Methylomagnum ishizawai: one gene and its partner. The protein of the gene in region 2 interacts with the protein of the main gene of each other region in a pairwise test. Links are inferred from orthologs where the notes say so. Each region holds a gene or a part of one and is shown on either strand. Other genes may lie near its edges.

Region 1 (16,256 bases), 1.2 Mb from region 2 along the record:
CACGCCATATAACGCGCCCGGATCGTTGCGCGTGGTCAGCAGCAGGGAAGTCTTGTCCTGGCCGGTGCGGTTCACCGGATTGCGGCCAATCACCAGGAACCGGGTGGTGTTGTCCGGTTCGTCCTCGATATTCCGCGCCAAAATCCCCAGGCCATACAATTCCGCCGCCACCTCGCCCGCGATGGCCGCGCAACCGGGCGTTTCAGCCGCCAACCGCGCCGCCTCGGCATTGCTGCTAACCGCCGTGCGCCGAACGCCCGGCAACTGGCGGTCCAGCCAACCCCGGCACTGGGCCAAGGATTGCTGATGCGAAAACACCTCGCGGATTCCGGCCAAATCCTCACACTGCCCCATCAGGTTGTGATGGATACGCAGGCTCACCTCGCCGGTAATCAACAACCCCGAACGCATGAAACTGTCCAGGGTATGGGTGATGACGCCTTCGGTGGAATTTTCGACCGGCACCACGCCATATTGGCAAGCGCCGCCCTCGACGCTGCGGAAAATCTCGTCGATGGACGGCAACGGACTGGCCGCGATGGCGTGGCCGAAATGCTTGAACGCCGCCTGCTGGGTGAAGGTGCCTTCCGGCCCTAGGAAAGCCACGGCCAGTGGTTTTTCCAGGGCGAGGCATTCCGACATCAGTTCCCGGAAAAACCGCACCACCACGTCCCGCCCCAACGGTCCAGGATTCCGCTCCGCCATCCGCCGCAACACTTCGGCCTCGCGCTCGGGCCGGTGGAAACACTCGACCTCGCCAGCGGCGGTCTTGATCTCCGCCACCTGCTGGGCACAAGCGGCGCGGCGGTTCAGCAACGCCAAAAGCTGGTCGTCGATGGCGTCGATTTCGCGGCGTATCCCGGCCAGGGGATGTTCGACGGGGGTGATTTCTGGATTCCGCATGGGCTGGAGCTTCAGAGGGTCCGTACCGACAACACGCCCTTGATGGACCCGATGCGCTCCAGGGTTTCGGCGGGCACCGCAGCGTTCAGGTCGATCAAGGTGTAAGCGTAATCACCCCGCGACTTGTTCAACAAATCGATGATGTTGAGGTTGGCTTCGGCCAGGGCGGAGGAAATCTGCCCGACCATGTTCGGCACGTTCTCGTTGGCGATGGCGAGACGATGACCTTGGCTGCGCGGCATGACGACTTCGGGGAAGTTCACCGAATGGCGGATATTGCCGTTCTCCAAGAAATCGCGCACCCGCTCGGCCACCATGATGGCGCAGTTCTCCTCGGCCTCGTGGGTGGATGCGCCCAAGTGCGGCAGCACGATGGCCTTGGCATGGCTGAGGAGGGCTTGGCCGGGGAAGTCGCAGACATAGGTTTGCAACTGGCCGGAATCCAAGGCGGCGCGGACGGCGTCCTCGTCCACCACCGGCGAACGCGAGAAATTCAACAAGACCGCGCCCTTCTTCATGAAACCGAGGCGCGGGCCGTTGATGAGATGGCGGGTTTGCTCGCCCAGGGGGACGTGCAGGGTGACAAGGTCGGAACGGGAAATCAGATCGTCCACGCTGCTGGCCCGCGCCACTTTCGAGGACAGCATCCAAGCGCTTTCGACCGTCAACAGCGGGTCGTAGCCGATGACATTCATGCCGAGATCGATGGCGGCATTGGCGACCTTCACACCGATGGCCCCGAGCCCCAACACCCCCAGGGTCTTGCCGGTCAACTCGAAACCGACGAAGGCTTTCTTGCCCTTTTCCACTTGATGATGGATCGAGTCGTCGTCGCCTTCCAGGTGCTTGGCGTAATTCCAGGCATCGCAGATTTTGCGGGCGGCCAGCAGCATCCCGGCCAGCACCAGTTCCTTCACGGCGTTGGCATTGGCTCCCGGCGCGTTGAACACTGGCACGCCGCGCTGGGTATATTCGGACACCGGGATGTTGTTGACACCGGCCCCGGCCCGGCCCACGGCCTTGACCGTCGCGGGGATTTCGACCCCGTGCAGGTCGAAGGAACGCAGCAGGATGGCGTCGGGATGTTGGATTTCGGAAGCGACCTCGTAGCGGTCGCGGGGGAATTTTTCCAGCCCCAGGGGCGAGATGTTGTTGTAGGTGCGGATTTTGAGCATGGATTTCACCCGTGTTGCTTTTCGAAGCCAGCCATGAAGTCCACCAAGGCATCGACGCCCGCTTCCGGCATGGCGTTATAGATACTGGCGCGGAAACCGCCCACCGAACGATGGCCTTCCAGATTCACCAAACCCGCCGCCTTGGCTTCGGCCAGGAAGGTTTTTTCCAAATCGGTGTTGGCGATGCGGAACGGCACGTTCATGCGCGAACGGCAGGCCGGATCGACCGGGTTGGAATAGAACGGCGAATTGTCGATGGCGGCGTAGAGCTTGTCGGCTTTGCGGGTATTGAGCGCCTCGATGGCGGCGAGTCCGCCCTGTTCCTTCAACCATTCCAGCACCAGCCCCAACAAATACCAGTTATAGGTGGGCGGGGTGTTGAGCATGGAGCCGTTCTCGGCCTGCTTCTTGTAATCGAAGATCGAAGGCGTGAACGGCAGGGTTTGGCCCAGCACATCCTCGCGCACCACCACGATGGCGATGCCGGCCGGTCCCATGTTCTTCTGCGCCCCGGCGTAGATGAGCGCGTATTGGGCTACATCCACCGGGCGGGACAAGATATCGGAAGACATATCGCAAACCAGCGGGAGACCTTCGCTGTCCGGCACGCTATGGAATTCCACGCCGCCGATGGTTTCATTAGAGGTGTAGTGCAAATAGGCCGCTTCGGCGTCGAGCTTCCAATCGGCGCGGGCCGGAATCGCGGTGTGCTGGTTGTCCTTGGAACTTGCGGCGATCAGCACTTCGGAATAGAGCTTGGCTTCCGCGATGGCTTTTTCGGACCAGATGCCGGTGTTGACATAGCAGGTCTTGGTCTTGCCGCGCAGCAGGTTCATGGGGATGGCGGCGAACTGGCCGGTGGCCCCGCCCGGCAGGAACAGCACCTTGTAATCGGCGGGCACCGCCAGCAAGGCGCGGAAATCGGCCTCGGCCTGCTCGGCGATACCGACATAGGCCTTGCTGCGATGGCTCATCTCCATCACCGACATGCCGGTGCCGCCCCAATCGAGCAATTCGTCGCGGGCCTTTTCGAGTACCGCCGTCGGCAGCGTGGACGGTCCCGCGCTGAAGTTATACACCCTCGCCATCGCTCTCTCCTTCTTGGTTAATCGGATTGATTTCGGTCGGATCGGTCCCGGCGGATTCTTCGCCGGTCTCGGCGATATCGTCGGACTCGCCTTCCAACATCGGAATACGGTCCACGCCCACCACTTTCTCGCCCGGATTGAGGCGGATCACCATCACGCCCTGGGTGTTGCGGCCCAGTTCGCGGATTTCCTCGACCCGGGTGCGGACCAGGGTGCCGCCATCGGTAATCAGCATGAGTTCGTCGCTTTCGTTCACCAGCACCGCGCCCACCACCGCGCCGTTGCGCTCGTTGGTCTGGATGGCGATGACGCCCTGCCCGCCCCGGCGATGCCTGGGGAAATCGGCGATATCGGTGCGCTTGCCGTAGCCCTTTTCGGTGATGTTCAGCACCGAGCCTTCGGTGCCGATGATGAGGGCGATGATCTTCTGATCGTCGCCCAAGGCCATGCCGCGGACGCCCGCCGCGCCGCGCCCCATGACCCGCACATCGTCCTCGTCGAAGCACACCGCCTTGCCCGCGTCGCTGAACAGCATGACATGCTGCTGGCCGTCGGTGATGGCGACATCGACCAAACGGTCGTCCTGGCGCAGGTCGATGGCGATCTTGCCCAGGCTGCGGGGCCGCTCGAACTCCTTCAGCGCCACCTTCTTGACGATGCCGGACGCAGTCGCCATGAAGATGAAATGGCCTTCGTCGAACTCGCGGATCGGCAGGATGGCATTGATGCGCTCACCGTCCTCCAAAGGCAACAGGTTGACGAAGGGCTTGCCGCGGGAAGTCCGGCTCGCCACAGGCAATTCGTAGACCTTGAGCCAATACACCTTGCCGACGCTGGAGAAACACAGGATGGTGTCGTGGGTGTTGGCCACGATCAGCTTCTCGATGAAATCCTCTTCCTTGGTGGTCGCCGCCGCCTTGCCGCGACCGCCACGGCGCTGGGCGCGGTAGGCCGTGAGCGGCTGGGATTTCACATAGCCTTCGTGCGACACGGTGACAACCATGTCTTCCTCGGTGATGAGGTCGGCGCGGCTGAGGTCGAGATGGTCCGCGATGATCCGGGTGCGGCGCTTGTCGGCGAATTGCTCGCGGATGGCGGCGAGTTCGTCGCGGATGACTTCCATCAGCCGGACATCGCTGCCCAGGATCGCCAGGAATTCATCGATCTTGGCGAGGATTTCGCGATATTCGGCGATGATTTTGTCTTGTTCCAGGCCGGTCAGCCGGTGCAGGCGCAGTTCCAAAATGGCCTGGGCCTGTTCCGGCGACAGGCGGTAGCCTTGATCGCCCAGACCGAACCAGGCGTGCAGGGTTTCGGGACGCGAACGGATGGCATCCTCGGCCCGCGCCAAAAGGTCCATCACCACGCCCGGACGCCATACCGGCTCCAACAAACGCTCTTTCGCCACGGCGGGGTTGGGCGAAGTCTTGATGAGCTCGATGACCGCGTCGATATTAGCGAGGGCCACAGCCAAACCTTCCAGGATATGGGCGCGTTCGCGGGCCTTGCGGAGATCGAACAAGGTGCGCCGGGTCACGACCTCACGGCGGTGGTCGATGAAAGCGGCCAGGAACTCCTTGAGGTTCAGGCAGCGCGGACGGCCATCGATCAAAGCCACCATGTTGATACCGAACACGGTCTGCATCGCGGTCAATTGGTACAGGTTGTTCAGCACCACTTCCGCTGCTTCGCCGCGCTTGAGTTCGATCACCAAGCGCATCCCGTCCTTGTCGGATTCGTCGCGCAGGCCGGAAATCCCGCCCAAACGCCCTTCCTTGGCGAGTTCGGCGATTTTTTCCTGGAGCCGGGCTTTGTTGACCTGATACGGCAGCTCGTGAACCACGATGCTGGTGCGGTGGCCGTCTTCCTCGAATTCGCAACGGGCGCGGAGGTAGATGCGGCCCCGCCCGGTCAGGTACGCCTCACGGATGCCGCCAGCCCCGTTGATAAGCCCGAAGGTGGGGAAATCCGGGCCGGGGATATGGCCCATCAAATCCTGGATACTGGCTTCCGGCTGTTCGATGAGGTGGAGGCAGGCGTCGATGACTTCGCCCAGGTTGTGCGGCGGGATATTGGTCGCCATGCCGACCGCGATCCCGGCCGAGCCATTGACCAGCAGGTTGGGAATCCGAGTGGGGAGGACCGTGGGTTCCCGCTCGGATTCGTCGTAGTTGGGGATGAAATCGACGGTTTCCTTGTCGAGGTCGGCGAGTAGCTCATGGGCGATACGGGCCATGCGGACTTCGGTGTAACGCATGGCGGCAGGTGGATCGCCATCGACGCTGCCGAAGTTGCCTTGTCCGTCGATCAGCATATAGCGCAGGGAAAAGGGCTGCGCCATGCGAACAATCGTATCGTAAACAGCCACATCGCCATGCGGATGGTATTTACCGATCACGTCGCCCACCACGCGGGCCGATTTCTTATAAGGCTTGTTCCAATCGTTGCCCAACTCGTGCATGGCATAGAGGACGCGGCGATGCACGGGTTTCAGCCCGTCCCGCACGTCGGGAAGCGCCCGGCCCACGATCACGCTCATGGCGTAATCGAGATAGGACTGCTTCATTTCGTCTTCGAGGTTGACCGGGATGATTTCTTTGGCGAAGGAAGTCATGGAGGGCTGGGCGGCTCTGGTGGCGGCGACACCCCGGCGGACTGGCCCGCGAGGCGGCACGGAAGCGTGTTGAAAAAGAACGGCATTATAGCGGGTGGGGCGGTCTGGCTCCACCGCGCGAGGGCGGGCCGACCCGGCATCGACCCGCCCGCCCGTTACCGAAACCGGTTCCGCCGGACGTTTAAGCTTGTTTTAAGCCAGCCGCCCTAATATCCCCCCCCGTGAATGGCACTACCTGAAGGAAGCACTTGGCCGGTTCCCCGCGAACCGGCCTTTTTTTCGCCCGCATCCTGGCGGTTGTGGGCCGTGGAAGCCCTGCCCTATGATGGCAACCACCACGCCATGCCCCCGGAAGGAGACTGCCCATGCCCAGCCGGTACACCCTGCCCGTCCTGTTGTGCCTCTGCCTCGCCGCCATCGCCCAAGCCGGGCCATTGCCCCCAAGCCAAGTGCCCGACGCCCTCAAGCCCTGGGTCGATTGGGCACTATGGGACCACCCAGACCGCAATTGCCCACCGATGCCCGGCGCGGACGGAGAACGCCCCTGCGTCTGGCCGGCCCGGTTGGCCCTGGACCTGGACGAACACGGCGGGCGGTTCGAACTGCGGGTCCAGGTCTACACCCCGAGTTGGGTGGCGCTGCCGGGCGCGGCGGAACACTGGCCGGGCGCGGTCGAAGCCGACGGCCAACCGACGGCACTGGAAGCGCAAGACGACCGCCCCGGCCTGCGTCTCGCGCCCGGCTCCCACACCGTGACCGGGCACTACACCTGGGACGCCCTGCCGGAAAGCCTGCCCCTGCCCGCCCACATCGGCCTGATCGAACTCAAACTCAAGGGCAAGCCGGTCTCGATCCCGGCCTTCAACGACGACGGCGCATTGTGGATACACAACGAAGGCGCGGCCAAGCCCGCCGAAATCGCCGACACCCTGGCGCTCAAGGTCTATCGCCGTATCGACGACAGCGTCCCGGTCAGAATCACCACCCATCTCGACCTGGATATCGCGGGCCGTCCCCGCGAATTGCTGCTGCAAGGCGCGGTGCTGGACCACGCCATCCCGCTGCGGGTGGATAGCCCCCTGCCCGCCCGCTTGGAAGCGGATGGCCGCTTGCGGGTCCAAGCCCGGCCCGGCCATTGGAGCCTGGACATCATCACCCGCCAGCCCGGCGAAGTCGGCGAATTGAAACCGGGCACGCCGGCCGAACCCTGGCCCGCCGAGGAAATCTGGGCCTATGCCGCCAACCCCGGCATCCGGCTGGCCGAGATCGAAGGCGTCCCGGCCCTCGATCCGCGCCAGACCGAATTACCCGAAGTTTGGAAACAACTGCCCGCCTACCACCTGGAACCGGGCGCGGCCATGGTCTTCAAAACCCTCCGCCGCGGCGACCCGGACCCCGAACCCGACAGTCTCGACCTGCACCGCCGCCTGTGGCTGGATTTCGACGGCCAGGGCTACACCGTCAACGACCAGATCGGCGGGCGCATGACCCAGGGTTGGCGCTTGAACGCGGGCCAGGGTTTGGACCTGGGCCGCGTGTCCCTGGACGGCGAGCCGCAATCCATCACCCACGACACCACCGGCGGCGGCATCGGCGTGGAAGTGCGGCGGGGCGAACTCGCCCTGTCCGCCGATGGCCGCTTGCCGGGTTCCGCCACGCTGTCGGTGGCGGGCTGGGACCGGGATTTCCGGCAGGTGGACGCCGAATTGAACCTACCGCCCGGCTGGCGCTTGCTGGCCGCGACCGGGGTGGATCAAGCGCCCGGCACCTGGATCGCCCGGTGGAGCCTGCTGGATTTGTTCATCGTCTTGATCGCCGCCCTGGCGGTGGGGCGCTTGTGGGGCTGGCCCTGGACCGGGCTGGCCGTGGCGGGACTGGCCCTGTCCTGGCACGAACCGGACGCGCCGCGCTATATCTGGCTGCATGTGCTGGCGGCGGTGGCTTTGGCGCGGAACCTGCCGGAGGGACGGGCGCGGCAAGTGGCGGGCGGGTACCGGAATCTGGCCGCGTTGGCCCTGGCCTTGATCGCCCTGCCGTTCATGGCGGAGCGCATCCGGGTGGGGCTTTATCCGCAGTTGGAATATCCCTGGGTGGCGCAAGCGGCCCCCGCCGCGCAAGCCGAATTGGCGGTACCCGCCCGGCAGCCTGTCGAAGAGGCGGCTCCCACAGCCGGGGCCACGCTGGACCGGACATTCCGGGCCATGAGCAAAGCGGCACAGCTTTCCGCCCCCGCTACCCCAGCCGCCGCGCCCCCGGCCCAACCACCCCGCGCCATCGATCCCAACGCCATCACCCAAACCGGCCCGGGCCTGCCGGAATGGCGCTGGACCACGATTCCCCTGAGCTGGAACGGACCCGTCACCCGCGCCCAGGAGATGCGCCTATTCCTGCTGCCACCCGCCGCCAACCTAGTGTTGAACCTGCTGGAAGTATTGCTAGTGCTGGGCTTGGCCGGATTGCTGGTCTGGGGCAAGCCGGGTCCGCGCCCATCCGGGCCGGGCGGCGCGGCGCCGCGGCGCGGGTCGCTTCCGTTCCTGCTGATTCCGCTGTTGCTGTTCCTGCCCGAAGCCAAGGCCGAGATTCCCAGCCCGGAGCTATTGGACACCCTCCGCGACCGCCTGTTGGCCCCGCCCGATTGCCAACCCCGGTGCGCGGAAATCCCACTGCTGCGGCTGGAAACCGCGCCCGGCGAACTCCGGCAAACCCTCGACATCACCAGCGCCGCCCAAACCGCTGTGCCCCTACCCGCCCAGCCGGGGCAATGGTCGCCGTCGCGGGCCGAGGTCGATGGCAAACCGGCGCAAAGCCTGTTCCGCGATAGCGGAGGTTTGCTATGGCTGGTCCTGGAGCCGGGTCGGCATAGCGTGGTCCTGGCCGGTCCCTTGCCGCCCCGCGAACAAATCGCCCTGCCCTTGCCGCTTAAGCCGCGCCGGGCCGAGGCCACCGGCACCGGCTGGACGGTGGCGGGCATCGGCGATAACGGCGTCCCCGAACCACAACTGCAATTGATCCGCACCGCGGAGCGCCAGGGCGCGGAAGCCACGCCGACCCTGGAAGCCCGGCCCTTGCCGCCTTTCCTGGAAGTGCGCCGCGTGCTACGGCTGGGCTTGACGTGGCGGGTGGAAACCTGGGTCCAACGGCAATTCCCGGCGGATAGCCCGGTGGCGGTGGAGATTCCCTTGATTCCCGGCGAATCGGTGGTCACGGGCGGTGTGCGGGTGAAGGATGGCAAGCTGCTGGCGAACCTGTTGCCCGGACAAACCCAGCTGTCCTGGGAGTCGGTGCTGGAACCCCAACCAAGCTTGACCCTGACCGCGCCCAATACCACGGCCTGGACCGAATTCTGGCAGGCCGATGTCAGCCCGATTTGGCATATGGGCAGTGAAGGGCTGGCCGTGGTCCATCACCAAAATCCGGCGGGCGCTTGGCTACCCGAGTGGCGGCCCTGGCCGGGCGAATCCGTGACTTTGCGGCTCTCGCGCCCCGTGGGGATTCCGGGCCGGACGCTGACGCTGGACGCCAGCGAGTTGCGGCTGGCTCCGGGCCAACGCGCCACCGAAGCCACGCTGAGCCTGCGCCTGCGCAGTTCCCAGGGCGGACGCCACGATCTGGAATTGCCGGAAGCCGCCGTCCTGCAATCGGTCAGCATCGACGGCACCCCGCAACCCATCCGCCCGCAAGGCCGGACGGTTTCCCTGCCCCTGCATCCCGGCACCCAGACGGCCACCCTGGTTTGGCGCGACGACCACGGGATCGATACCCGCCTGAGCGCCCCGGCACTGGATTTGGGCGCGCCCAGCGTCAACGCCAGTACCCAGATCGACCTGGGACCGGACCGCTGGGTCTTGCTGCTGGGCGGACCGGCGCTGGGACCGGCGGTGTTGTTCTGGGGCGTGTTGCTGTTGATCCTGCTGCTGGCCTACGGGCTGGGGCGGGTGCCGCTGTCGCCGCTGCGGCCTTGGCAATGGGCGCTGCTGCTGGTGGGCCTGAGCCAGATTCCCGCGTTCGGCGGGATACTGGTGGTGGCTTGGCTGTTGGGGCTGGCTTGGCGGGAACGGGTCGGGCGGACGCTGGGGGACCGGGGGTTCAACGCGCTGCAAACCGGGTTGGCCCTATTGACCCTGGCGGCTTTGGCGAGCCTGCTGGACGCCGTGCAACAAGGCTTGCTGGGATTGCCCGAGATGCAGGTCGCGGGCAATGGCTCCGACGCCTACCATCTGCATTGGTATCAGGACCGGGCGGAATCCCGACCGCCCCGGCCCTGGGTGGTGTCCGCACCCTTGTGGCTGTACCGGGGGCTGATGCTGGCCTGGGCGCTGTGGTTGGCGTATGCGCTGTTGGATTGGCTGCGTTGGGGCTGGAAAGCCTACGCGGCGGATGGATGGTGGCGGACCCGGCCCAAGGCCGATCCACCGGAGCCGTAGCAATCCGGGAGCGGCAGCATAAAACCGGGCTACGCGCCGTCCCCGGCGACGTAACAGCGGTCCCGCCCGGCGCGTTTGGCTTCCAGCAAGGCCGCGTCGGCCCGCAGCAAGGTCTCGTGATAGCCCTCGCCATCGCGCCGCCGGGCCAGGCCGATGCTGACCGTGATCGGCAATTCGACCCCGTCCACCGCCACCCGCAAGCGGCGTACCCCTGCCAACAAGCGCTCCGCCACGCCCGCGGCCACCGCGGCGTCGATTCCCGGCAGCAAGGCCAGGAATTCCTCGCCGCCCCAGCGCCCGCACATATCCCCTTCCCGCAACCCCTCTTTCAAGGTCCGCGCCAGCGCCACCAACACCCGGTCACCGGTTTCATGGCCGTGATCGTCGTTGACGCGCTTGAAGCGGTCGGCGTCGATCACCGCCAAGGCATAATCCCCGCCCCGCCCATCCTCCTGCTTCATGCACTCGGTCAATAGCCGCCGGTTGGGCAAGCCGGTCAGGGCGTCGTGGGTGGACGCCTCCTTCAGCGCGTTGTTGAGGTCTTGCAGCATGCCCTGGTAGCGGTCGGAAATGCGGGTGATCTTCTCGATTTGGCGCAACTGCCGGTGGTAGCGTTCCGCCATCGAACGGGCCTGTTCCTGGGCGACGTTCTGGTAGCGGTCGGAGATATGGGTAACGCGCTCCAGCCGGACGAGTTGCTCGCGGGTGTGCTGCCAGAGCAAAGCCAAGGCCTCCCGCAAAGGATGCCCCTGGTATTGCTCGTCCGCCAACAAGGCTTCGACCAGTTGCTCGAAGGAATCATCCTGGCGGCGCGGGGACATCTCACTCACCCAAGGGGAGGATTTGGAACGGGAAGGTATAATCCTCCTTAAAATCCCCCGCCAATTCCGCCACCCTTTCGTTGCGGCGGTCGTAAAACCAGCGCAAATCCACCGTTTGGCCCCGCCCGTGGGCCGCCTCCAAAACATCGAGAATATCGATCATGGCGCGGATGCTGCTGGTATTGAGATAGACCAGGGATAACTCCACCCGCAAAGCGCGGCTCCCGTCGGATAGGAAGTTTTCCACCCAACCGATCACCCGGTCGAAAATCTCGAAGGTATTTTCGGGATAAGAATCCCCGCGCAGGATCAAAACCCCGGCCTCCCAATCGCCCCGGATTTCGGGTGTGGACTGGGTACCGTCGATGGATAAGTCTCTGGATTGGTCGTTCATGGCCGTGTGCCGGTTTAAATAGTTGCGCGGAGGCTGAAAAAGGCCCGGCCCGAACCCAGCTCGTCGAGGCTGGCCTCCAGGGGTTCGCTGGCTTTGCGGGCGATTTCGATCAGGCCGAGCCCGGCCCCGGTGGCGCCCGGTTCGCGGGGCTTGCGGAGCCGCTCTTTGTAGGCGGCCTTGAGCTGGACCTTATCGAGGGTGGCGAGGGTTTCGACCCGGGCCTTCAAGGCCGCGCCGTCGGCCACTTCCACCAGGTTACCCGCCGACACCGTGTAATGCCCCCGCTCGTCGTTGGCGATCACCACCGTGGCCGTGGCCTCGGCTTCGCCATAGCCATGGCTGATGGCGTAATGGCGGATATTCTGGCTCATCTCGATATAGACGCTGAACACATCCATCACCGCCGCGGCCCGGACCTCGGCGGATTGGAGATAATTGCGCAGGGCGTTGCCGATTTCCTCGATCAAGCTCCGGGAAATCGGGCCGTTGAAGCAGATCAGGATATTCTCGCCGTTGAAGCGTTCCCGCAAGGAATATAGGCTGGGGGTTTTCATGGTTCGCACCGGGGTGGGTGGCTCATACGGTGAGCCGGAAGGATAACAAGGTGATATCGTCGCGCTGGGCCAGTTCCCCGCGGTAACGCGAGAGTACTTCATTGAACGCGGCCCCTTGCTCGGCCAAAGGCAGGCGGGCATGTTCGCGCAGCATCGCGGCGAAGCGGCCACCGCCGAAGCCGAAGCCATGCTCCCCGCCGGCCTGGTCGAGGAAACCGTCCGTGGTCAGGTAATAGGTGCGGTCTTCCCGCCAATCCAGGTCGTGGTCGCGGTAGGTGCCGGGGCGGCGGTCGGCCAGGGCCCGCCGTTCGCCCGCGACCTCGCCCACCGCCGCGCCATCGCTCCAATACAGGCCGATCTTGGCCCCGGCGAAGCGCAGGGTCCGCGCCGTCCGGTCCAGGTGGACCAACCCGACATCCATGCTGGTCGCCACCGTCCGCGTGAGATGGGCGTCGGCCAACATGGCCCGCATCACCTCGTCGGTCTTGGCGAGGACGGCGGCGGGCGATGCGATACCGGTCTGATAGATGGCGCGGTCGATGCCGGCGCGGGCCAGCATGGTCATCATCGCCCCCGGCACACCATGCCCGGCGCAATCGCCGATGCCGATCAAACAGCGGCCATCGTCGCCGTGGAATACATAGAAGTCACCACCCACCCGGTCCCTGGGCTGCCACAACACGCAATGGTCCTCGGCGAAAACCCGCAGCAATTGGCGCTCGGGCAGGATGGTGCGCTGCAACAAGCGGGCGTAGTCGATGGAGTCGTCGATCTGCTTATGGGCGGCGGCCATACCCCGGTTGGCGGCGTCGGCGGCCTTGAGCGCCTCGGACATCCTATCCAGCGCCGCGTTGAACGCCGCCGTCAAGCGCCCGACCTCGTCGCCCGAATAGACGGTCAAGCGCCCGTCCCAATGGCCGTCGGCGATGCGGTGGGCCTCCTCCGCCAGCGAGGTCAGGGGGTTGACAATATAGCGGCGGATGATCTGGTAGGAGGCGATGGCGGACATCCCCATCAGGATGACCAACAAGAGGGTGAGGTCCAGCCATTGCTCCTGGAGTTGGGTGTCCAGCCGGACCTGGCGCCGGGTGCGGGCGTCCAACAGGTCGTAGGCCGCGCCGATGGAGCGCATGATCCCGGCCTTGGCCGCGTGGTAGGCCGTATCGTACAGCAAGCGCTGGGCCAGGGCCGGGTCGGGCTTGCCCCGCACCAATCCGCCTCGCGCGTCCGCGAACACGCCCTTGACAGCGTTGAGGGCGGTGGCCTCGACCTTGAGCAATTCGCCCATATCGGCCTCGGCTTGGGTGAATTGGGCGATTTCCTGGGGGGAAAACCCAAGCCGCTCCATGCGCCGGGTCCAGGGTACCTGGGTCGCCGGGGTATCGACCCGGAAACCGGGGTCCGCCACCGTGCTATCCCAATCCAGGACCGCATAACCTTGGGGACGGGGCTGTCCGCCATCGCGGATGGCCAGGGTCTCCCAATAGCGCCGCTCCCATACCGGATCGCCGGTCACCGCGTAGGTCCGGGCGAGGCGGCTCAAAGTGTCCGAGTTTTGCCGGAGCTCGTCGGCCAGGAGATAGGACTGGTAACGCAATAGATGGGTCTGGTTCAGCTTCTGGGCGGCGTTCAGCAACAGCATCGAGCTGGCGACCAGGGCCACCAGGACCATGCCGTTGAAGAAGGCGAGCAGCGCGAAACTGCGCTGTATCGACAAGGTCCGCCCCGCCTGCTGCTCCGAGAGGCTGAGCGTCCTGAATTTACCGGGGGAAATATTCACGCTGCGGGGATGGTACTGCCAGGGCTTGGCGAAGATATTACAGAATCCACCCACCCCGTATAAGCCCTCCGGTCCGGGAACGATCCATGTTCCAAAGGTAAATCGAGGAACCGCGCCGCGGCAACCCGTTGCAATCCGGTCTGGGGATCGCGGCGCAACCGCCATGGCCCCACCCAGCCCCGTAGGCGAGGATAGACTGGAGAAGACCGCCCCGCAGGCCACGCCCCGGTCCGTGGCTGGGCACGACCGTCTCGATGCCGGCAAAAACGCCGGTTTTCAGCCGTAAAAAAACCCAGACAAGCCGGGCTTATCTGGGCCATCGCGATGGCCGGATAAAGCAACATGAGCGGCTCTATCCGGCACCATCGAGTTAGGCACTTACGGGTGTAGAGCGGCGAACGCGGGTGGCCATACCAGCGAGACCCGCGCCCAATAAAAGCAAGGTGGCGGGTTCGGGCACGACGCTCAAAACCGCATTACCCGAAGTGGCAGACCCCACTTTGATTAAAGCCCAGTTTATGCTGGCACTGGTATCTTCACAGGTATTACCCCCGGTGTTGCAACCGCCCGCCTGGGTGCCCGTCAGCGTACCGGCATGATAAATACCAGAAACAATTACATTTAAAAATGTAGCAGTCTGCGTCACTATCTGATAAGCGGAGGGCGTGAACGTACCAAATCCGCTGGGTCCGGATATGGCGAAACTACCCAAGGTTGCGGTTCCGGCGTTAACTTGGAGGATATATGGATTAGGGGTTAGGGAAGTAACGGTGGGGCTGATAGGGGCAAGGTCTCCTGTAGGAGGAATAAGACTATTAACCACCAGGGGGGAGAAAGTCACATTTCCAGGATTGGATAAATCAGTTCCTGAAATGGTGAACGCTGTCCCGCCCAAAGATGCGCTCCCATTGATGAAAGCGAGCCCCGCATGAGAGGCATCGGCAAAAGCGAGGGCGCTTATTGCCATCAATGAGCCAGCAAAGATTTTTTTCATAGCTGCTTTTCCTAAAAATTTTACTGAGATTTGGTCTCCTAGCACACTAAGGTGCGGAGAGCTTTAAGCATCAACTTCCGGCTGTAAAAGAACGGGCTGGTGAGTAGGCGCAACGGCCACCAAGACCACATGCAACGTTTGCTCCAACCCGAAGTTTCCAGGATATATAAGGGTCAAATCACCGATAAACTTGCCGTTCGCCCCGTTCCGCTTATACGTTTGGCATCGTGCCCTACCTGTATTGTAAAATTTCGCATAATTTGAGATTTGGGAGATACGGCACAGAAATATGGTACCAGCATAAGATAAAGCGTCGCCAGAGAAACGTAGACAGAAACCAAGATCACTTATGGTCATTAAAGCAGGCCAACCGCGCCAGAAACCATCGAGCGCTTGGGCCAAATCCGGCCATGAGGCGCAAGCCGCGCTACGAAAGACATTTGACTTGTGACATAAATATTGAACATAGTGATTAGCAATTCGCTGATACCGCGCCTGCGGACCTTATTACCAACCCGCCATATCACCTTCGCCACTGATGACCGTACCTTTTTCGTAACACCCCGTGTCTTAGCATCCCTAAGAAGCGCCATCCTCCTTATCGCCGGAACCGGGGTGGTAGTATTTTGCTAAGAATGTGGTCGAGGCCGCGTAAGCTCTTGCCCAAGGGGGTGCCCGCGAGCCACAGACCCGCACCGACCCCCGCCGTATTGGCCACCATATCGGCTGGATCGAAGGTTCGGAACCCGCCCAAACCTTGGAGACATTCGAGCGTGATTCCGAGGACCAGCAGGAACACCGGCCAGCGCCCACGCCCCGCGAACACCTGCCGGAACCAAAACATGAGGCTGGCATAGGCGAGCAGATGCTGGGCTTTGTCCCAGCCCAGGAGGGCGGGAGGCTGGGGCGGATGGGGTATCAAGCTGAGCCAGGCAACGGCGAGGACCATGCCCCAGGCCATCGCTTGCCATAGGCGGGTATAATTCAAGCCAGCGCCATGGCCGCTCGACTGGGACGGGGGCGGGTCGGTTTGCATCGGGTTCGTTCATTCCATCGAACAACAGGCATAAAAAAACCCGGTCAAACCGGGTTTTTTTATATGGCGTCCCCAGGGGGATTCGAACCCCCGTCGCCGCCGTGAAAGGGCGGTGTCCTAGGCCTCTAGACGATGGGGACTTGGACTCGGGTCACATTTGGTGGAGCCAGGGAGGATCGAACTCCCGACCTCTACAATGCCATTGTAGCGCTCTCCCAGCTGAGCTATGGCCCCACTGCGCTGTGAGTCCGAGAATAATATAGTAACCCGGACTGCTTGTCTAGCTTTTTTTCGCGATAAATTCCAAGGCGCGGTCGATCCGCGCCAAGGTCTGGTTTTGACCCAGCAATTCCAAGGTGGTGTCGATAGGCGGCGAAACCGCCGTGCCGGACACCGCCACCCGCAAAGGCTGGGCGACATTGCCCATTTTCACGCCCAAGGCTTCCGCCGTCGCCGCCACGGCCTCATGGAGG
Region 2 (12,908 bases):
CGCGAAGGTCGTGCTGAGTCCCTGCGCCTCGATCAAGCGGCCGATCAGCGGCGCCCCGAGGAAAGAGGCGAAGCCGAAGCCCATGATCGCCAACCCGGTAGCCAAGCCGCGGTGGTCCGGGAACCATTTCATCAAGGTGGACACCGGGGTGATATAGCCGGTGCCGAGGCCGAAGCCGCCGATCAGGCCATAGCACAGGTACAGCAGCCAAAGGCGCAATTCTTCGCAGGCGATATGGCTCGAAGTGGCGAAGGCCGAGCCCAGGAGTCCCGTGGCCCATAGCAAGGCCGACAGGCTGCCCGAGAAGCGCGGCCCCCGGCGTTCCACCACATGCCCCATCAGGGCGGCGGAAATGCCCAAGGTGAAGATGGCCAAACCGAAGGTGAAATTCGCCTGCTTGAGGTTCCAACCGAACGCTTGTTGCAGCGGTTTGGAAAAGACGCTCCAGGCGTAAACCGAGCCGATGGAAATATGGATGCCGATACCGGCAAGCGCGATCAAACCGCGATTCTTCATGCGATGGCTCCGAAAAAAGCCGACCGTTACAGGCAGATTCGGAGGCAGCTCGAAATCCTTGTGTCGGGGCCGGACTGGGGAATGTATAAATCTTGCGGGGCGGGAAAGACCCGGCTTCGCGATTTTAACCCGGCCGCTGCCGTGGCGCGGCGGGTGTTCCCTAGCCTCCCTTGGCAGCGCCGGGACGCCGGGCGCATGGTCCAGGCTGGTTTAGCGGGCGACCCAGGTTAAGATAGGCGCTTTTCGCGGTTTCCCTTTCACCCTCCCCAATCCCGGAACTCCCTTGTTAACCACAGCGAACCTCACCATCCAATTCGGGGCCAAGCCCCTGTTCGAGAACGTCTCCGTCAAATTCGGCGACGGCAACCGCTACGGCCTGATCGGGGCCAACGGCTGCGGTAAATCGACCCTGATGAAAATCCTGGGCGGCGATTTGGAACCCACCGCCGGCAATGTCTCGCTCGATGCGCACGAGCGCCTGGGCAAACTGCGCCAGGATCAATTCGGTTTCGAGGAATACACCGTCATCGATACCGTACTGATGGGCCATGCCGAACTCTGGCGGGTCAAGGCCGAGCGCGAACGGCTGTACTCGCTGCCCGAGATGAGCGAAGACGAGGGCATGCGGGTCGCCGACCTGGAAATCCTGTTCGCCGAACTCGACGGCTACACCGCCGAATCCCGCGCCGGGGAATTGCTCCTGGGCGTCGGCATCCCGCTGGAACAGCACTACGGCTTGATGGGCGCGGTCGCTCCCGGCTGGAAATTGCGGGTGTTGCTGGCCCAAGCCTTGTTTTCCGATCCCGATATCCTGTTGCTGGACGAACCTACCAACAACCTCGACATCAACACCATCCGCTGGCTGGAAAACGTGCTGAACGACCGCAATAGCACCATGGTCATCATTTCCCACGACCGCCATTTCCTCAACAGCGTCTGCACCCATATCGCCGACCTGGATTACGGCGAACTGCGGGTCTATCCCGGCAACTACGACGATTACATGATCGCCTCGACCCAGGCGCGGGAACGGCTCCTGGCCGACAACGCCAAGAAGAAGGCCCAGATCGCCGAATTGCAGACCTTCGTCAGCCGGTTTTCGGCCAATGCCTCCAAAGCCAAGCAAGCCACTTCCCGCGCCCGCCAGATCGACAAGATCAAGCTGGACGAAGTGAAACCGTCCAGCCGGGTCAATCCCTTCATCCGCTTCAACCAGAAGAAGAAGCTGTATCGCTTGGCGCTGGAAGTGAAGGATTTGGCCCAGGGCTATGGCGCGGAACCTTTGTTCCAGGGCTTGGATTTGATGGTGGAAGTGGGCGAGCGGGTGGCGGTGATCGGTCCCAACGGCATCGGCAAAACCACCTTGCTGCGGAGCCTGGTCGGCGAACTGCCGCCGGACCGGGGTACGGTGAAATGGTCGGAAAATGTGAACCTGGCCTATTTCGCCCAGGACCACGCGGCGGATTTTTCCACCGACATGAGCCTGTTCGACTGGATGGACCAATGGAAACAGGAAGGCGACGACGAACAATCGGTGCGGGCGACCTTGGGCCGCTTGCTGTTCTCGCAGGATGAAATCAAGAAGCCGGTGCGGGTGCTATCGGGCGGCGAGCAAGGCCGGATGCTGTTCGGCAAACTGATGCTGCAACAGGCCAATGTCATGGTGATGGACGAACCCACCAACCATCTCGACATGGAATCCATCGAATCGCTGAACACCGCCTTGGAACAATATCCCGGCACTTTGATCTTCGTCAGCCACGACCGCGAATTCGTGTCCTCGCTGGCGACCCGCATCATCGAATTGACCCCGCAAGGCGTCGTCAACTACAGCGGGAATTATGAGGATTATTTGACCAGCCAGGGTGTGCAATAGCCGGGAAGGGCTAGAATGGCCCGGACTTAGCCCGGATTCCATCCGGGGTTGCGCGGAAATAGCGGCTTGAAGCCGTTGCGATACCATGTAGACCCTCATCCGCCTGTTTTAGACCCACTATGCAAGCCAAACCTGCCTGTTTCCTCCTGAATCCCGGAGTGAACCCATGAGCGCCGGTATCAATCTCGTCACCGGAGCCACCGGCCATCTCGGGGCCAATCTGGTCCGCCGCCTGCTCGAAGAGGGCGAAAGCGTCCGGGTGATGCTGCGGGCCGGGCGCGACAACGGCGCCCTGGATGGGCTGGATGTGGAGCGCGTCCAAGCCGATTTGCGCGATGCTTCCGCCGTCTCGCAGGCCGTGCGGGGCTGTACCCGCGTCTACCATTGCGCCGCCCTGGTCTCGACCATCGAGGGCGACGCCGCCCATAAGCGCGAGATTTACGACACCAATGTCGGCGGCACCCGCCATATCCTGGCGGCGGCGCGGGAGCATGGCGTCGAAAAAGTGGTGGTGTCGGGTTCTTTAAGCGCCACCGGCTACGAACCCGACCGCGCCAGCCACGAGGACATGCCGTTCTATCCGTTCGAGCGCCATCTGCCCTACGGTTTCACCAAGCATCTGACCGAACACGAATGCCTCAAGGCCCATGCCGATGGGCTGAACGTGGTGGTCGCCACTTCCTGCGCCATCATCGGCCCGCACGATTATGTGCCCTCGCGCATGGGCCGGGTGTTGGTCGATTTCGCCCATGGCAAGCTCAGGGCGTATATCCCCGGTGGGTTCGAGTTCGTCTCGGCCTGGGATGTCGCCGAAGGCCATCTCCTCGCCATGCGCCAGGGCCGTTCCGGGCAGAAATACATCTTCAGCACCGCCTATGCCTCGGTGGATGATTTGCTCGGCCTGTTCCGCGAGGTCACGGGCCGTCCCCTGCCCAGGTTAAAGCTGCCGCCACAGGTGATGGCCGCTGTGGCCGAGGTGGCGGATAAAACCTGGTTCCGCCTCTTTCCCAACCAGCCCCGCCGCTTCACCCCGGCGGCGGTGCGTCTCCTGACCCTGCGCCGCCAGGCCGGCCACGACAAGGCCCGGCGCGAACTGGGCTACCAGCCCACCGGATTACGCCCGGCGGTCGAGTCCGCCTATCAAGATTTCGTGCGCCGCGGCGTGATTGTCCCGGCCCAGTAACCCCGAAAACCCCCAAGCCCCGGAGCCTGACATGAGTTCTGCCCAGACCCAAAGCCCACCGCCCATTTTCACCGACGCCAAAACCACCCGCCAAAAAGCCCGCTCCGCCGGTTTGGACCCCGACCGCTGGTACGTGGTGGAATACGACAAGGCGGTCAAGAAGGGCCAAGTCAAGGAAGTGGTGTTCTGGAACAATTCCATCGCCCTCTACCGCGACGAGGAAGGCCAACTCAACGCCGTGCAGAACCGCTGCCCGCACCGCCATCTCAAGCTCACCCATGGCGTGGTGGACAAATGCCATCTGCGCTGCGTCTATCATGGCTGGGCCTTCGACCGCGAGGGCAAGCTGGTGGATTATTCCCACGATAGTTTCGGCAAGCCCTTAATCAAAACCCAATTGCGGACCTATCCGGTGCGGGTGCGCTATGGCCTGATTTGGCTATTCCCCGGCGATCCGGCCTTGGCCGAGGTGCATAAAATTCCCGAGATTCCCGAATTGAGCGGCGATAATCCTTGGGCGTCGTTCGCGGCGGATTTCACCTGGAAAACCCATCATTCCATGGTGATCGATAATATCTGCGATTTCGCCCATGCCTTCTTGCACCGCAAATACCGTCCGTTCATCGATGCCAAACTGACCCATCACGAGGCCGACGATGACCGGGTCTATTTGACCTACGATGCCTATATGGCGGGCGGCAGGGTTTCCGGTATCTTCGTGGACCGCAACCGGGTTAATACCCAGTCCATCGAGTTGTGTTATCAATATCCCTATCAATGGACCAATACCGGCGATAGCATCAAGAACTGGTCGTTCATGCTACCGATCAACGACCGCACCACGCGGGCGTTTTTCCTGTTCTATTTCGACGCGGTGACGATTCCATTCCTCTCGGTGAAAACCCCGAAATGGTTGACCCAGACGGTGTTGAATATCGCCAAGCCCCTGGTATTCAAACCCATCCTGCTGGAAGACGGCGTGGCTCTGGAAGCCGAGCAACTGGGTTATGAGGAACATTGGGATGCCCCGCCCATCGAGTTGAATCCGGTGGTGCCGCTGTTCCAGAAACTGACCGCCCGCAAGTGGGAGGAATATCTGGCCCGCAAAACCGATGGTCAAAACCCGGCCCAACCGACCGAAGACGGAGCGCAAGCCGCCGCCTAAAACCCGTGGCTTCCTAAGCGCCGCTTGCCGTAAATCGATTTCTAAAACCATACCGCTGATTCCCAGGTTTCTGGGGTCGGCGGTATCTTTTTATGCGAGTCAAATAACAATGATAAAACCCGGCGATTTGTTCGAGCATATCCTGACCCGTTATCGTGGTCTGTTCGCCACGCTATTCCTCTTGCCGATTTCGGTGGTTTACGGGGCTTATTCTACCCTCCGCGCCCAAATCGCCTTCCGCCGCAACAGCGCCCCGGCCCGGCACGATGCCCGTGTCCAGGCCGTCATCGCCCAAGTCGAAGCTTGGAAACAAGACGGCTGCAAGGAAAAACTCACCACCGGGCGTTCCGGCTGGAAAACCATGAGCGAATTGGTGCCGAAATATAAGCTGACCCATCGCAAGATCGATGTCGGACTGTACGATATTTTAGGCATAGACGAGGCGCGAGCCGTGGTCCGGGTCGAGCCTTTGGCGAGTATGGGCCAGATTTCCCGCAGTCTCATCGCCAAGGGTTGGACCTTGGCCGTGGTGCCGGAATTGGACGATTTGACGGTGGGCGGCTTGATTATGGGTTTCGGGGTGGAAACCAGCAGCCATAAATATGGCTTATTCCAGCATATTTGCGAATCCTTCGAGATCGTCACGGCGGAAGGCAAGCTATTGAAATGCAGCCCGGTCGAAAATAGCGAACTGTATTATCAAATCCCGTGGAGCCATGGCACTCTGGGATTCCTGGTTGCTGTCGAACTCAAGATTGTCCGGGCCAAGCCCTATATCCGCTTGCATTATCAGCCGGTCTATAGTTTGGACGAAATGGTCGAGGTGTTCGAGCAAGCCTCCCGCGATACCGCGAATAACGATTTCGTCGAAGGGTTGGTTTATAGCGGCGGGACGGCGGTGATTATGCGCGGGCAATTCGCCGACGAACTGGGCTCCGACGGGGCTTTCAATTCCATGGGCTGTTATATGCGGCCCTGGTTTTATAAACATGTCCAAACCTATCTCGAAGCCCGTAAATCTGGCGTCGAATATTTACCACTGCGTGATTATTTCCACCGCCATACCCGCAGTTATTTCTGGGCCATGGAGGACATCATCCCATTCGCCCATCATCCGGTGTTCCGGTATCTCCTGGGCTGGGCCTTGCCGCCCCGGATCGAATTGCTGAAATATACCGAAACCCGCACTACCCAGCGTTTGCGTGAGCGCTATCATGTGATCCAGGATATGTTGGTGCCGATCCGCTATCTCAAGGAATCCATCCGCTATTTCGATGAACATTTCCAGGTTTATCCCTTATGGCTGTCGCCGATGGCGATCAAGGATAATGGTGGGAAGCCTGGGTTTATCCAGCCGTTGAAAATGGCGGATGGCACAGTGGACGAAATGTATGTGGATATCGGCGCTTATGGCACGCCGGGGATTGGCAAGGCATTCGATAATGCCGTGGCCTTGCCCGCGTTGGAGCAATTCGTCATCGCGCATCAAGGGTATCAAGCCTTGTATGCACGCACTTGCATGAGCCGGGAGGATTTCCGCGCCATGTTTGACCACACCGGCTACGATGCCCTGCGGGATCGCCTGCCGCACTGCCGGGAGGCGTTCGACGAGGTCTATGACAAGGTGTCGGCCAAAGGCCGGGTGTCGCCGGTCGAGATGCGCGAGTTGGAAAGGCAGGCGTAGCGGCCCGTTCCGGGTATCCCGCAGCAAAACCCCGCGCCGCTCTGAGGCGCGGGGCTATCCGGGTTCAATGCCAATGCCCACCCCGCCAGCCGCCGCCGTGCCAGCCGTAGCCGCCACGCCAACCATAACGCGGGCCGTAATAAGGCCGGTAATAGCCCCGGTAGCCGTAATAAGGTGCCGCATAGCCATAGGAAAGGCCGTAGCCATAGCGCGGGTAGACCGGATAGGTGCGGTAATAGCCGGGAGAGGAGTAGGCGCATCCCTGCATCGCCAAGGCCATCCCTAGCAGGAGTGCGAGTAATAGACGTTTCATGCCGGACCTCGCTGGCCCCCGTCGGGGAGCCGGTGTGCCGCGAACCGCCGCGGCGTTTAGCTGAGCATAGGCCGGATAGGATGAATACGGGCTTAACCGGGCATCCGGGCTACCAGCCTAAAGCCTTGGACAAGCTCTGGGCCTTCGCGTCGCGTTCCCCGAGCGGGGCCAGCCCGAAGCGGGTTTCGATCAGCTTGAGGATGGAAGTGGTGTTGTAGACCGTGGAGTCCACATGGCCGCGCTTGGCGAAGGGCGACACGATCAGGGCCGGGATGCGGCTGCCCGGTCCCCAGCGGTCGAGCATGGGCGGCGGCACATGGTCCCAGAAGCCGCCGTATTCGTCGTAGGTGACGATGACCAGGGTCCGGGGCCAGAACTTGCCGCGTTCGATCTTGCCCAGGATATCGGCGATATGCCGCTCGCCGGACAGGAGGTCGGCGTAACCCGGATGTTCGTTCAGGCTGCCGATGGGTTTGTAGAATGCCACGGCGGGGAGTCGGTCGTGTTCGAGGGCGGCGAGGAAATCGGCCCCGTCCTTGAGGTGTTCGGCCCGGTCCCGCGTGCCCCCGGCATAGCGCTGGAAATAGGCGTAGGGCTGGTGGTGGAACTGGAAGCCGGGATCGGCCCGGCCCGCCACGGCATCGTTCCAACCGCCCGCGTACCAGGCCCAGGAAATCCGCTTGTCGGACAGGCGGTCGCCCAGGGTGGGCTGGACCAGGGGCGGTAGCAGCTTGCGCGGGTCGATGGCGGCGGGATGCGGGCCTTGCGCCGGGAATACCGTGTTGACCGCGTAGCCATCGGGGCTGAACGTCCCGTCTTTGACCAAACCGCCTTGATCGTCCAGGCGGGCCAGCATGTCGGGCGGCGGGTCGGGGTGGCGCGGGGTGCAGGCGCAGGCCAGCCACATGTGGTTGAGGAACGAACCCCCGAACGCGGCCTGGAAGAAATGATCCGCCAGGGTATAGCGCCGGGCGTATTGCCAGAGCGGAAGCTTGGTGCCGTCGTAATAGCCCATGGCCAGCCCGCCCGCGTCGGAGACGGCGGCGAAGCGGTCCATGCGTCCGCCGTCGATTTGTTGCTGGTGCTGGTAGAAGCGGTGGGTCAGATCGCCGGTCTTCTGGTCCGGTGGCACATAGCGCCCGATATCGAAGGGCTGGTTGGGCAAATCGGCGGGAAAGCGTCCGTCGTGGACGGGCGGCTTGTGTTCGGTGTTGACGACCGGCGGCAGGGTGTCGTAAATGCGGCCCTGGAGATCGGTTTGCCGGGTGGCCTGGGGTGGGGCTTGCGCGATGCCCGCCGCGCCGGGGAACAGGCCGTAGAGGTTGTCGAAGCTGTGGTTTTCCAGGTAGATCACCACGATATGGTCGATCCGGGCCAGGCCTCGGGCCGGGCCGGGTTGGCCCGCCGCCGTCCAGGATGGGAGCGACAGGAGCGCGGCCAGGAGGGCGCAAGCGGGGCGGGGCGGCTTGGGCATGGTCAGCGATAGGCGTTGGCGAGGTTGTCGAACAGCTTGCGGCTCATCCCGGTGATTTTCAGGAACTTCTCCAATTCTTCCGCCAGCGAGGAAGATTGATAGGACTCCTGCATGATGAACAGGCAGAAGCCCAGGATCGAGTTCAAGGCGCTCATGGCTTGCTTATAGCGGTCGATGTTGTCGCGGTAGATTTCCCCGACCAGTTCGATCAATTGCTCGGTGATCAGCACGATGCCCCCGGCCATGAATTCCACCGGCAGCTTCACCCGCACATGGACATCGCCCACCCGGTACATGGCCGCGGTGAAACTGTCGTCGTAAGGGCCGTCGAACAGGCTCCGCAACCAACGGACGTGGGTGCGCTTGAGGTCGTCGATGCGGCCTTCCAGCACGGGGCGGGCTTGCGGGATTGTTTGCAACTTGGTGTAGAAGTGGTCCGTCACTTCGCCCAGGCGGGGCGCCACCGCCAAGCCCAGCTCCCGGAGGACGGCTTCCTTGTCCGGGGTGAGGGCCGAGAAGGCTTTGGCGTATTCGGTGAGCGCCGTTAGATCGCGTTTCGACATCGGGATTTTCTCTGGGGTTGTCGGGGCCGTGCGGGGTTTGGGGTGGGGCGTTCCATCCGGGCTTGGAATATCCCGGTATGGATGCCGCGCCGCGCAGGGCTTTTTAGGGTGGTCTTGCCGAGGATGGCCGGGTTGTCCAGGCCGGGGAGAGAAAATACCAAATCGATGCCTGTAACAAAACGGTAAAAGCGGGCGATATGCCGATGATGTCGCGCCGCGGCCCGGTCCAAGCGGATTCCGCCGCTTAGATATCCAGGTTCGCCACTTCCAGGGCGTTCTTCTCGATGAAATCGCGCCGGGGTTCGACTTGGTCGCCCATCAGGGTGGTGAAGATTTGGTCGGCGGCGATGCCGTCCTCGATCTTGACCTGCAACAAGCGGCGGCTGTTGGCGTCGAGGGTGGTCTCGAACAATTGCTCGGGGTTCATCTCGCCCAAACCTTTGTAGCGCTGGATATGCTGGCCGCGCTTGGCCTCGGCCATCATCCAGTCGAAAACGGCTTTGAAATTGGCGACATGGGCTTTCTTCTCGTCCGCCGCCACCAAGCTGTCCGGGCCGAACAGGTCCGCCGTGGCCTGGCCGAAGGCGGCGAGCCGCTTGTAATCGGCGGAATTGAAAAAGCCCGCGCCGAGTTCGATGGCCTTGTAGACGCCGTGCAGGCGCTTTTTGATCAGGGCGTGGAATTCGCCGCCGCTGGATTGTAGGTCGATCTCGAAGCTGGCCCCCGGTTCGGCCCGGTTGAGCCGGGTGTTCAAGCGATCGAACCACGCCGCGCGGCGGGCCTCGTCGGCCATCGTGGCGGCGTCCAGGGCGGGCAGTTCGGCCAGCAGGTCGAGCAGGGTGGCGTCGTAGCGGTGGGCCAGCCGTTGCACCACGCCACGCACCGCCAGATAGTCGCGGGCCAGTTGTTCCAGGCCGTGGCCCTGGATCGGCGGGGTCTGGGGGTTGGGGTGGAGGCGGGTTTTTTCCAGCGCGAGTTGCAGCAGGTAGTTGTTCAACTCGGTGTCGTCCTTGACGTATTGCTCCTGCTTGCCCTTCTTGACCTTGTACAGCGGCGGCTGGGCGATGTAGATATGGCCGCGCTCGATCAATTCGGGCATCTGCCGGTAGAAGAAGGTCAAGAGCAAGGTGCGGATATGCGAGCCGTCCACGTCGGCGTCGGTCATGATGATGATGCGGTGGTAGCGCAGCTTGTTGGGATCGTATTCCTCGCGTCCGATGCCGCAGCCCAGGGCGGTGATGAGCGTCCCGACCTCTTCCGAGGAAATCATCCGGTCGAAGCGTGCCCGCTCCACGTTGAGGATTTTGCCCTTGAGCGGCAGGATGGCCTGGGTGCGGCGGTCGCGGCCTTGTTTGGCGCTACCGCCGGCCGAATCGCCCTCGACTAGGAACAGTTCCGACAGTGCCGGGTCTTTTTCCTGGCAATCGGCCAGCTTGCCAGGGAGGCCCGCGATATCGAGGGCGGTCTTGCGCCGGGTCATTTCGCGGGCTTTGCGGGCGGCTTCGCGGGCGCGGGCGGCCTCGATCATCTTATGGGCGATGAGCTTGCCGGTGGCGGGCTGTTCCAGCAGGAATTCCTGGAATTTCTCGCCCATGGCGGCTTCCACCACCGGCTTCACCTCGGACGACACCAGCTTGTCCTTGGTCTGCGAGGAGAACTTGGGGTCGGGCACCTTCACCGACAGCACGGCGGTCAAGCCTTCGCGGGCGTCGTCGCCGGTGGTGTCCACCTTCTGCTTTTTCAAGAACCCTTGGTCTTCGATGTACTGGTTCAGGGTACGGGTCAGGGCGCCGCGGAAACCGGCCAGATGGGTGCCGCCGTCGCGCTGGGGGATGTTGTTGGTGAAGCAGAAGATGTTTTCCTGGTAGGAATCGTTCCATTGCAGGGCGGCTTCCACGGTGATGCCGTCCTTCTCGGCCAGGAAATGGAACACCTTCTCGAACAGCGGGGTTTTGTTCTTGTTGAGATGCTCGACGAAGGCGCGGATGCCGCCCTCGAACTCGAAAACATCGCTCTTGCCGCTGCGCTCGTCCTCCAGGCTGATGCGCACCCCGGAATTCAGGAACGACAGTTCCCTGAGGCGCTTAGCCAGGATGTCGTAATGGAACTCGATATGGGTGAAGGTTTGGTCGCTGGGCTTGAAGCGCAGCATCGTGCCGGTGTCGCCGGCCTCGCCGAATTCGGCCAGGGGCGCTTGCGGTTCGCCGTGGCGGTATTCCTGGCGGTATTTCTTGCCGCCACGGTGGATTTCCAAGGTCAGGAGTTCCGATAGCGCGTTCACCACCGACACGCCCACGCCATGCAGGCCGCCCGAGACCTTGTAGGAATTTTGGTTGAACTTCCCGCCCGCGTGCAGCACGGTCATGATGACTTCCGCCGCCGAACGGCCTTCCTCCTCGTGGATATCCACCGGGATGCCGCGGCCATCGTCGGTCACGGTGACGGACTCGTCGGCGTGGATAATGACGCGGATGTTCTTGCAATAGCCCGCCAGGGCTTCGTCGATGGCGTTATCGACCACCTCGAACACCATGTGGTGGAGTCCGGTGCCGTCGTCGGTGTCGCCGATGTACATGCCGGGACGCTTGCGGACGGCGTCCAGTCCTTTCAAGACCTGGATGGAGGTACTGTCGTAATCGTGGGCGGGTTGGGTGGCTGTGTTCATGCGTTAGAGGTCGCTGTGGTCACTTGGTGTCGAACAAGGGCGGGGTTTCCAGGGCTTGGATGGCCGGGCTGTTGAGCAAGGATTGCATTTGAATCCGCGCCAGTTGGTTGAGTATCACCAAGCGGGCCGCTTGGCTATGGCCTTGTTGGATGAGTAAGGCGTTCTGGCTTTCCAGGCTCGCCAAGACCACAAGCTGGGTCACGGAGGCGTGGTCGCGGAGGTTGCCGTCTTTGTCGGGGTTTTGCGTGCGCCATTCCTTGGCGGTCAGGCCGAAGAGCGCCTTGTTGAGTACATCCGCTTCGGAAGCGTAGATGAAGCCTTCTTCCCGTTTGCTGATTTCGGGCGGGATCAGATGGGTTTTGATGGCGTCGGTGTGGATACGGTAGTTGGTTTTGGTCAGGGAGCGCCGGATGTTCCATTCGAGTTGGCCCGACTGTGCTTCTTGCTCTTTAAGTCTTTGAAACTCCTTGATGAGGTAGAGCTTGAATTCGGGGCTGAGCCAGGTGCCGAACTCGAAGGCGATGTCTTTGTGGGCGAAGGTGCCGCCGTAACGTCCGGCCTTAGCGACAACGCCGATGCCGTTGGTTTTTTCGGTCCAGCGCTTGGCGGACATTGTGAAGCGGTTTAAGCCTGCCATCGATTTAATTCCCTCGAATTCGAGGGAATTAAAATTCGGATTGTTCAAGCGCTCCCATACGCCCAAGAACTCAATCGTGTCTTTGTTGCGTAGCCACGCCTCAATCAGCGCCGAACCACCCTCGAAGCCGCCGACCATGTCGGTCAAGCTGATGTAGTCCTCTTCATCCTTGTTGAATACATGGATTTCAATCCCTTGAACGACAATACTTTTGTTGCTGGCCATGGTGTTTACGGGACCGGAAAGTGGGTGGGAGGGGACGCCTGCCCGTGGGCAATCTCGAATAGAGCCGCTTCTTCGCCCAAACCGTTTTGGATCATCTTGCTATCGGTGGCGGAGATGAAGTACTGGGTCCGTCCCTCGCGCAGGAAGCCGAGCAGGTTTTTTTTGTTGTCCTCGTCCAGTTCGGAGGCCACGTCGTCGATCAGGACGCAGCCCGCGGCACCCGCCCGCGCTTCCAGCAGCCGGGCTTGGGCCAGCAGCAGGGCGTAGACCAATAGCTTCATCTGGCCACGGGAGAGGTAGGCCTTGACCGGGCGGCCCTGGAGCGCGATGGAAAAATCCCCCTTGTGGGGGCCGGACTGGGTATGCCCATGGCGGAGGTCGTGGGGGATATCCTGTTCCAGTAGTTTTTCCAGGGGATTTGCGGTGTCCCAACCCGCTTGAGTGTGCAATTGGAAAACCAGCCCCTTGAAAAAGCGTTGTGCCGTGTCTTGGAAGAAGGGTTCGAGCCGTTCGGCGTAAAGGCGGCGCGTTTCGCCCACTATTGTACCGTACCGCGCCGCTTCATGGGTCCATGGGGCCAGTTCCCTGGGCCGTTTTTCCCGCAAAA

The links.
Region 1: the proteins of gyrB (region 2) and gyrA interact in binary tests that used the Escherichia coli proteins (3 or more experiments, as listed by UniProt). The link is inferred for Methylomagnum ishizawai from one-to-one orthologs.

The regions. Positions count from the first base shown.
Region 1 is NZ_FXAM01000001.1:1,742,780-1,759,035, reverse strand. What follows is about bases 2,950-6,088. They hold gyrA (DNA gyrase subunit A), read right to left. Parts: upstream 5,781-6,088; coding sequence 3,150-5,780; downstream 2,950-3,149. Other genes in these bases: serC (3-phosphoserine/phosphohydroxythreonine transaminase), read right to left, coding at 2,950-3,166. Outside these bases: pheA (prephenate dehydratase), read right to left, coding at 1-903; B9N93_RS07950 (phosphoglycerate dehydrogenase), read right to left, coding at 915-2,078; more of serC, read right to left, coding at 2,084-2,949; B9N93_RS24555 (hypothetical protein), read left to right, coding at 6,146-10,204; biofilm regulation diguanylate cyclase SiaD, read right to left, coding at 10,234-11,025; biofilm regulation phosphoprotein SiaC, read right to left, coding at 11,027-11,419; biofilm regulation protein kinase SiaB, read right to left, coding at 11,434-11,973; B9N93_RS07915 (SpoIIE family protein phosphatase), read right to left, coding at 11,996-13,807; B9N93_RS07910 (PEP-CTERM sorting domain-containing protein), read right to left, coding at 14,124-14,747; B9N93_RS07905 (VanZ family protein), read right to left, coding at 15,346-15,783; gltX (glutamate--tRNA ligase), read right to left, coding at 16,064-16,256. UniProt on the Escherichia coli protein: A type II topoisomerase that negatively supercoils closed circular double-stranded (ds) DNA in an ATP-dependent manner to maintain chromosomes in an underwound state.
Region 2 is NZ_FXAM01000001.1:511,094-524,001, forward strand. What follows is about bases 8,730-11,829. They hold gyrB (DNA topoisomerase (ATP-hydrolyzing) subunit B), read right to left. Parts: upstream 11,440-11,829; coding sequence 9,019-11,439; downstream 8,730-9,018. Other genes in these bases: B9N93_RS02205 (protoglobin domain-containing protein), read right to left, coding at 8,730-8,774; B9N93_RS02215 (KilA-N domain-containing protein), read right to left, coding at 11,459-11,829. Outside these bases: B9N93_RS02165 (L-lactate MFS transporter), read right to left, coding at 1-516; B9N93_RS02175 (ABC-F family ATPase), read left to right, coding at 800-2,392; B9N93_RS02180 (NAD-dependent epimerase/dehydratase family protein), read left to right, coding at 2,559-3,575; B9N93_RS02185 (Rieske 2Fe-2S domain-containing protein), read left to right, coding at 3,607-4,740; B9N93_RS02190 (FAD-binding protein), read left to right, coding at 4,850-6,424; B9N93_RS02195 (hypothetical protein), read right to left, coding at 6,489-6,737; B9N93_RS02200 (alkaline phosphatase family protein), read right to left, coding at 6,847-8,211; more of B9N93_RS02205, read right to left, coding at 8,214-8,729; more of B9N93_RS02215, read right to left, coding at 11,830-12,301; DNA replication/repair protein RecF, read right to left, coding at 12,307-12,908. UniProt on the Escherichia coli protein: DNA gyrase negatively supercoils closed circular double-stranded DNA in an ATP-dependent manner to maintain chromosomes in an underwound state.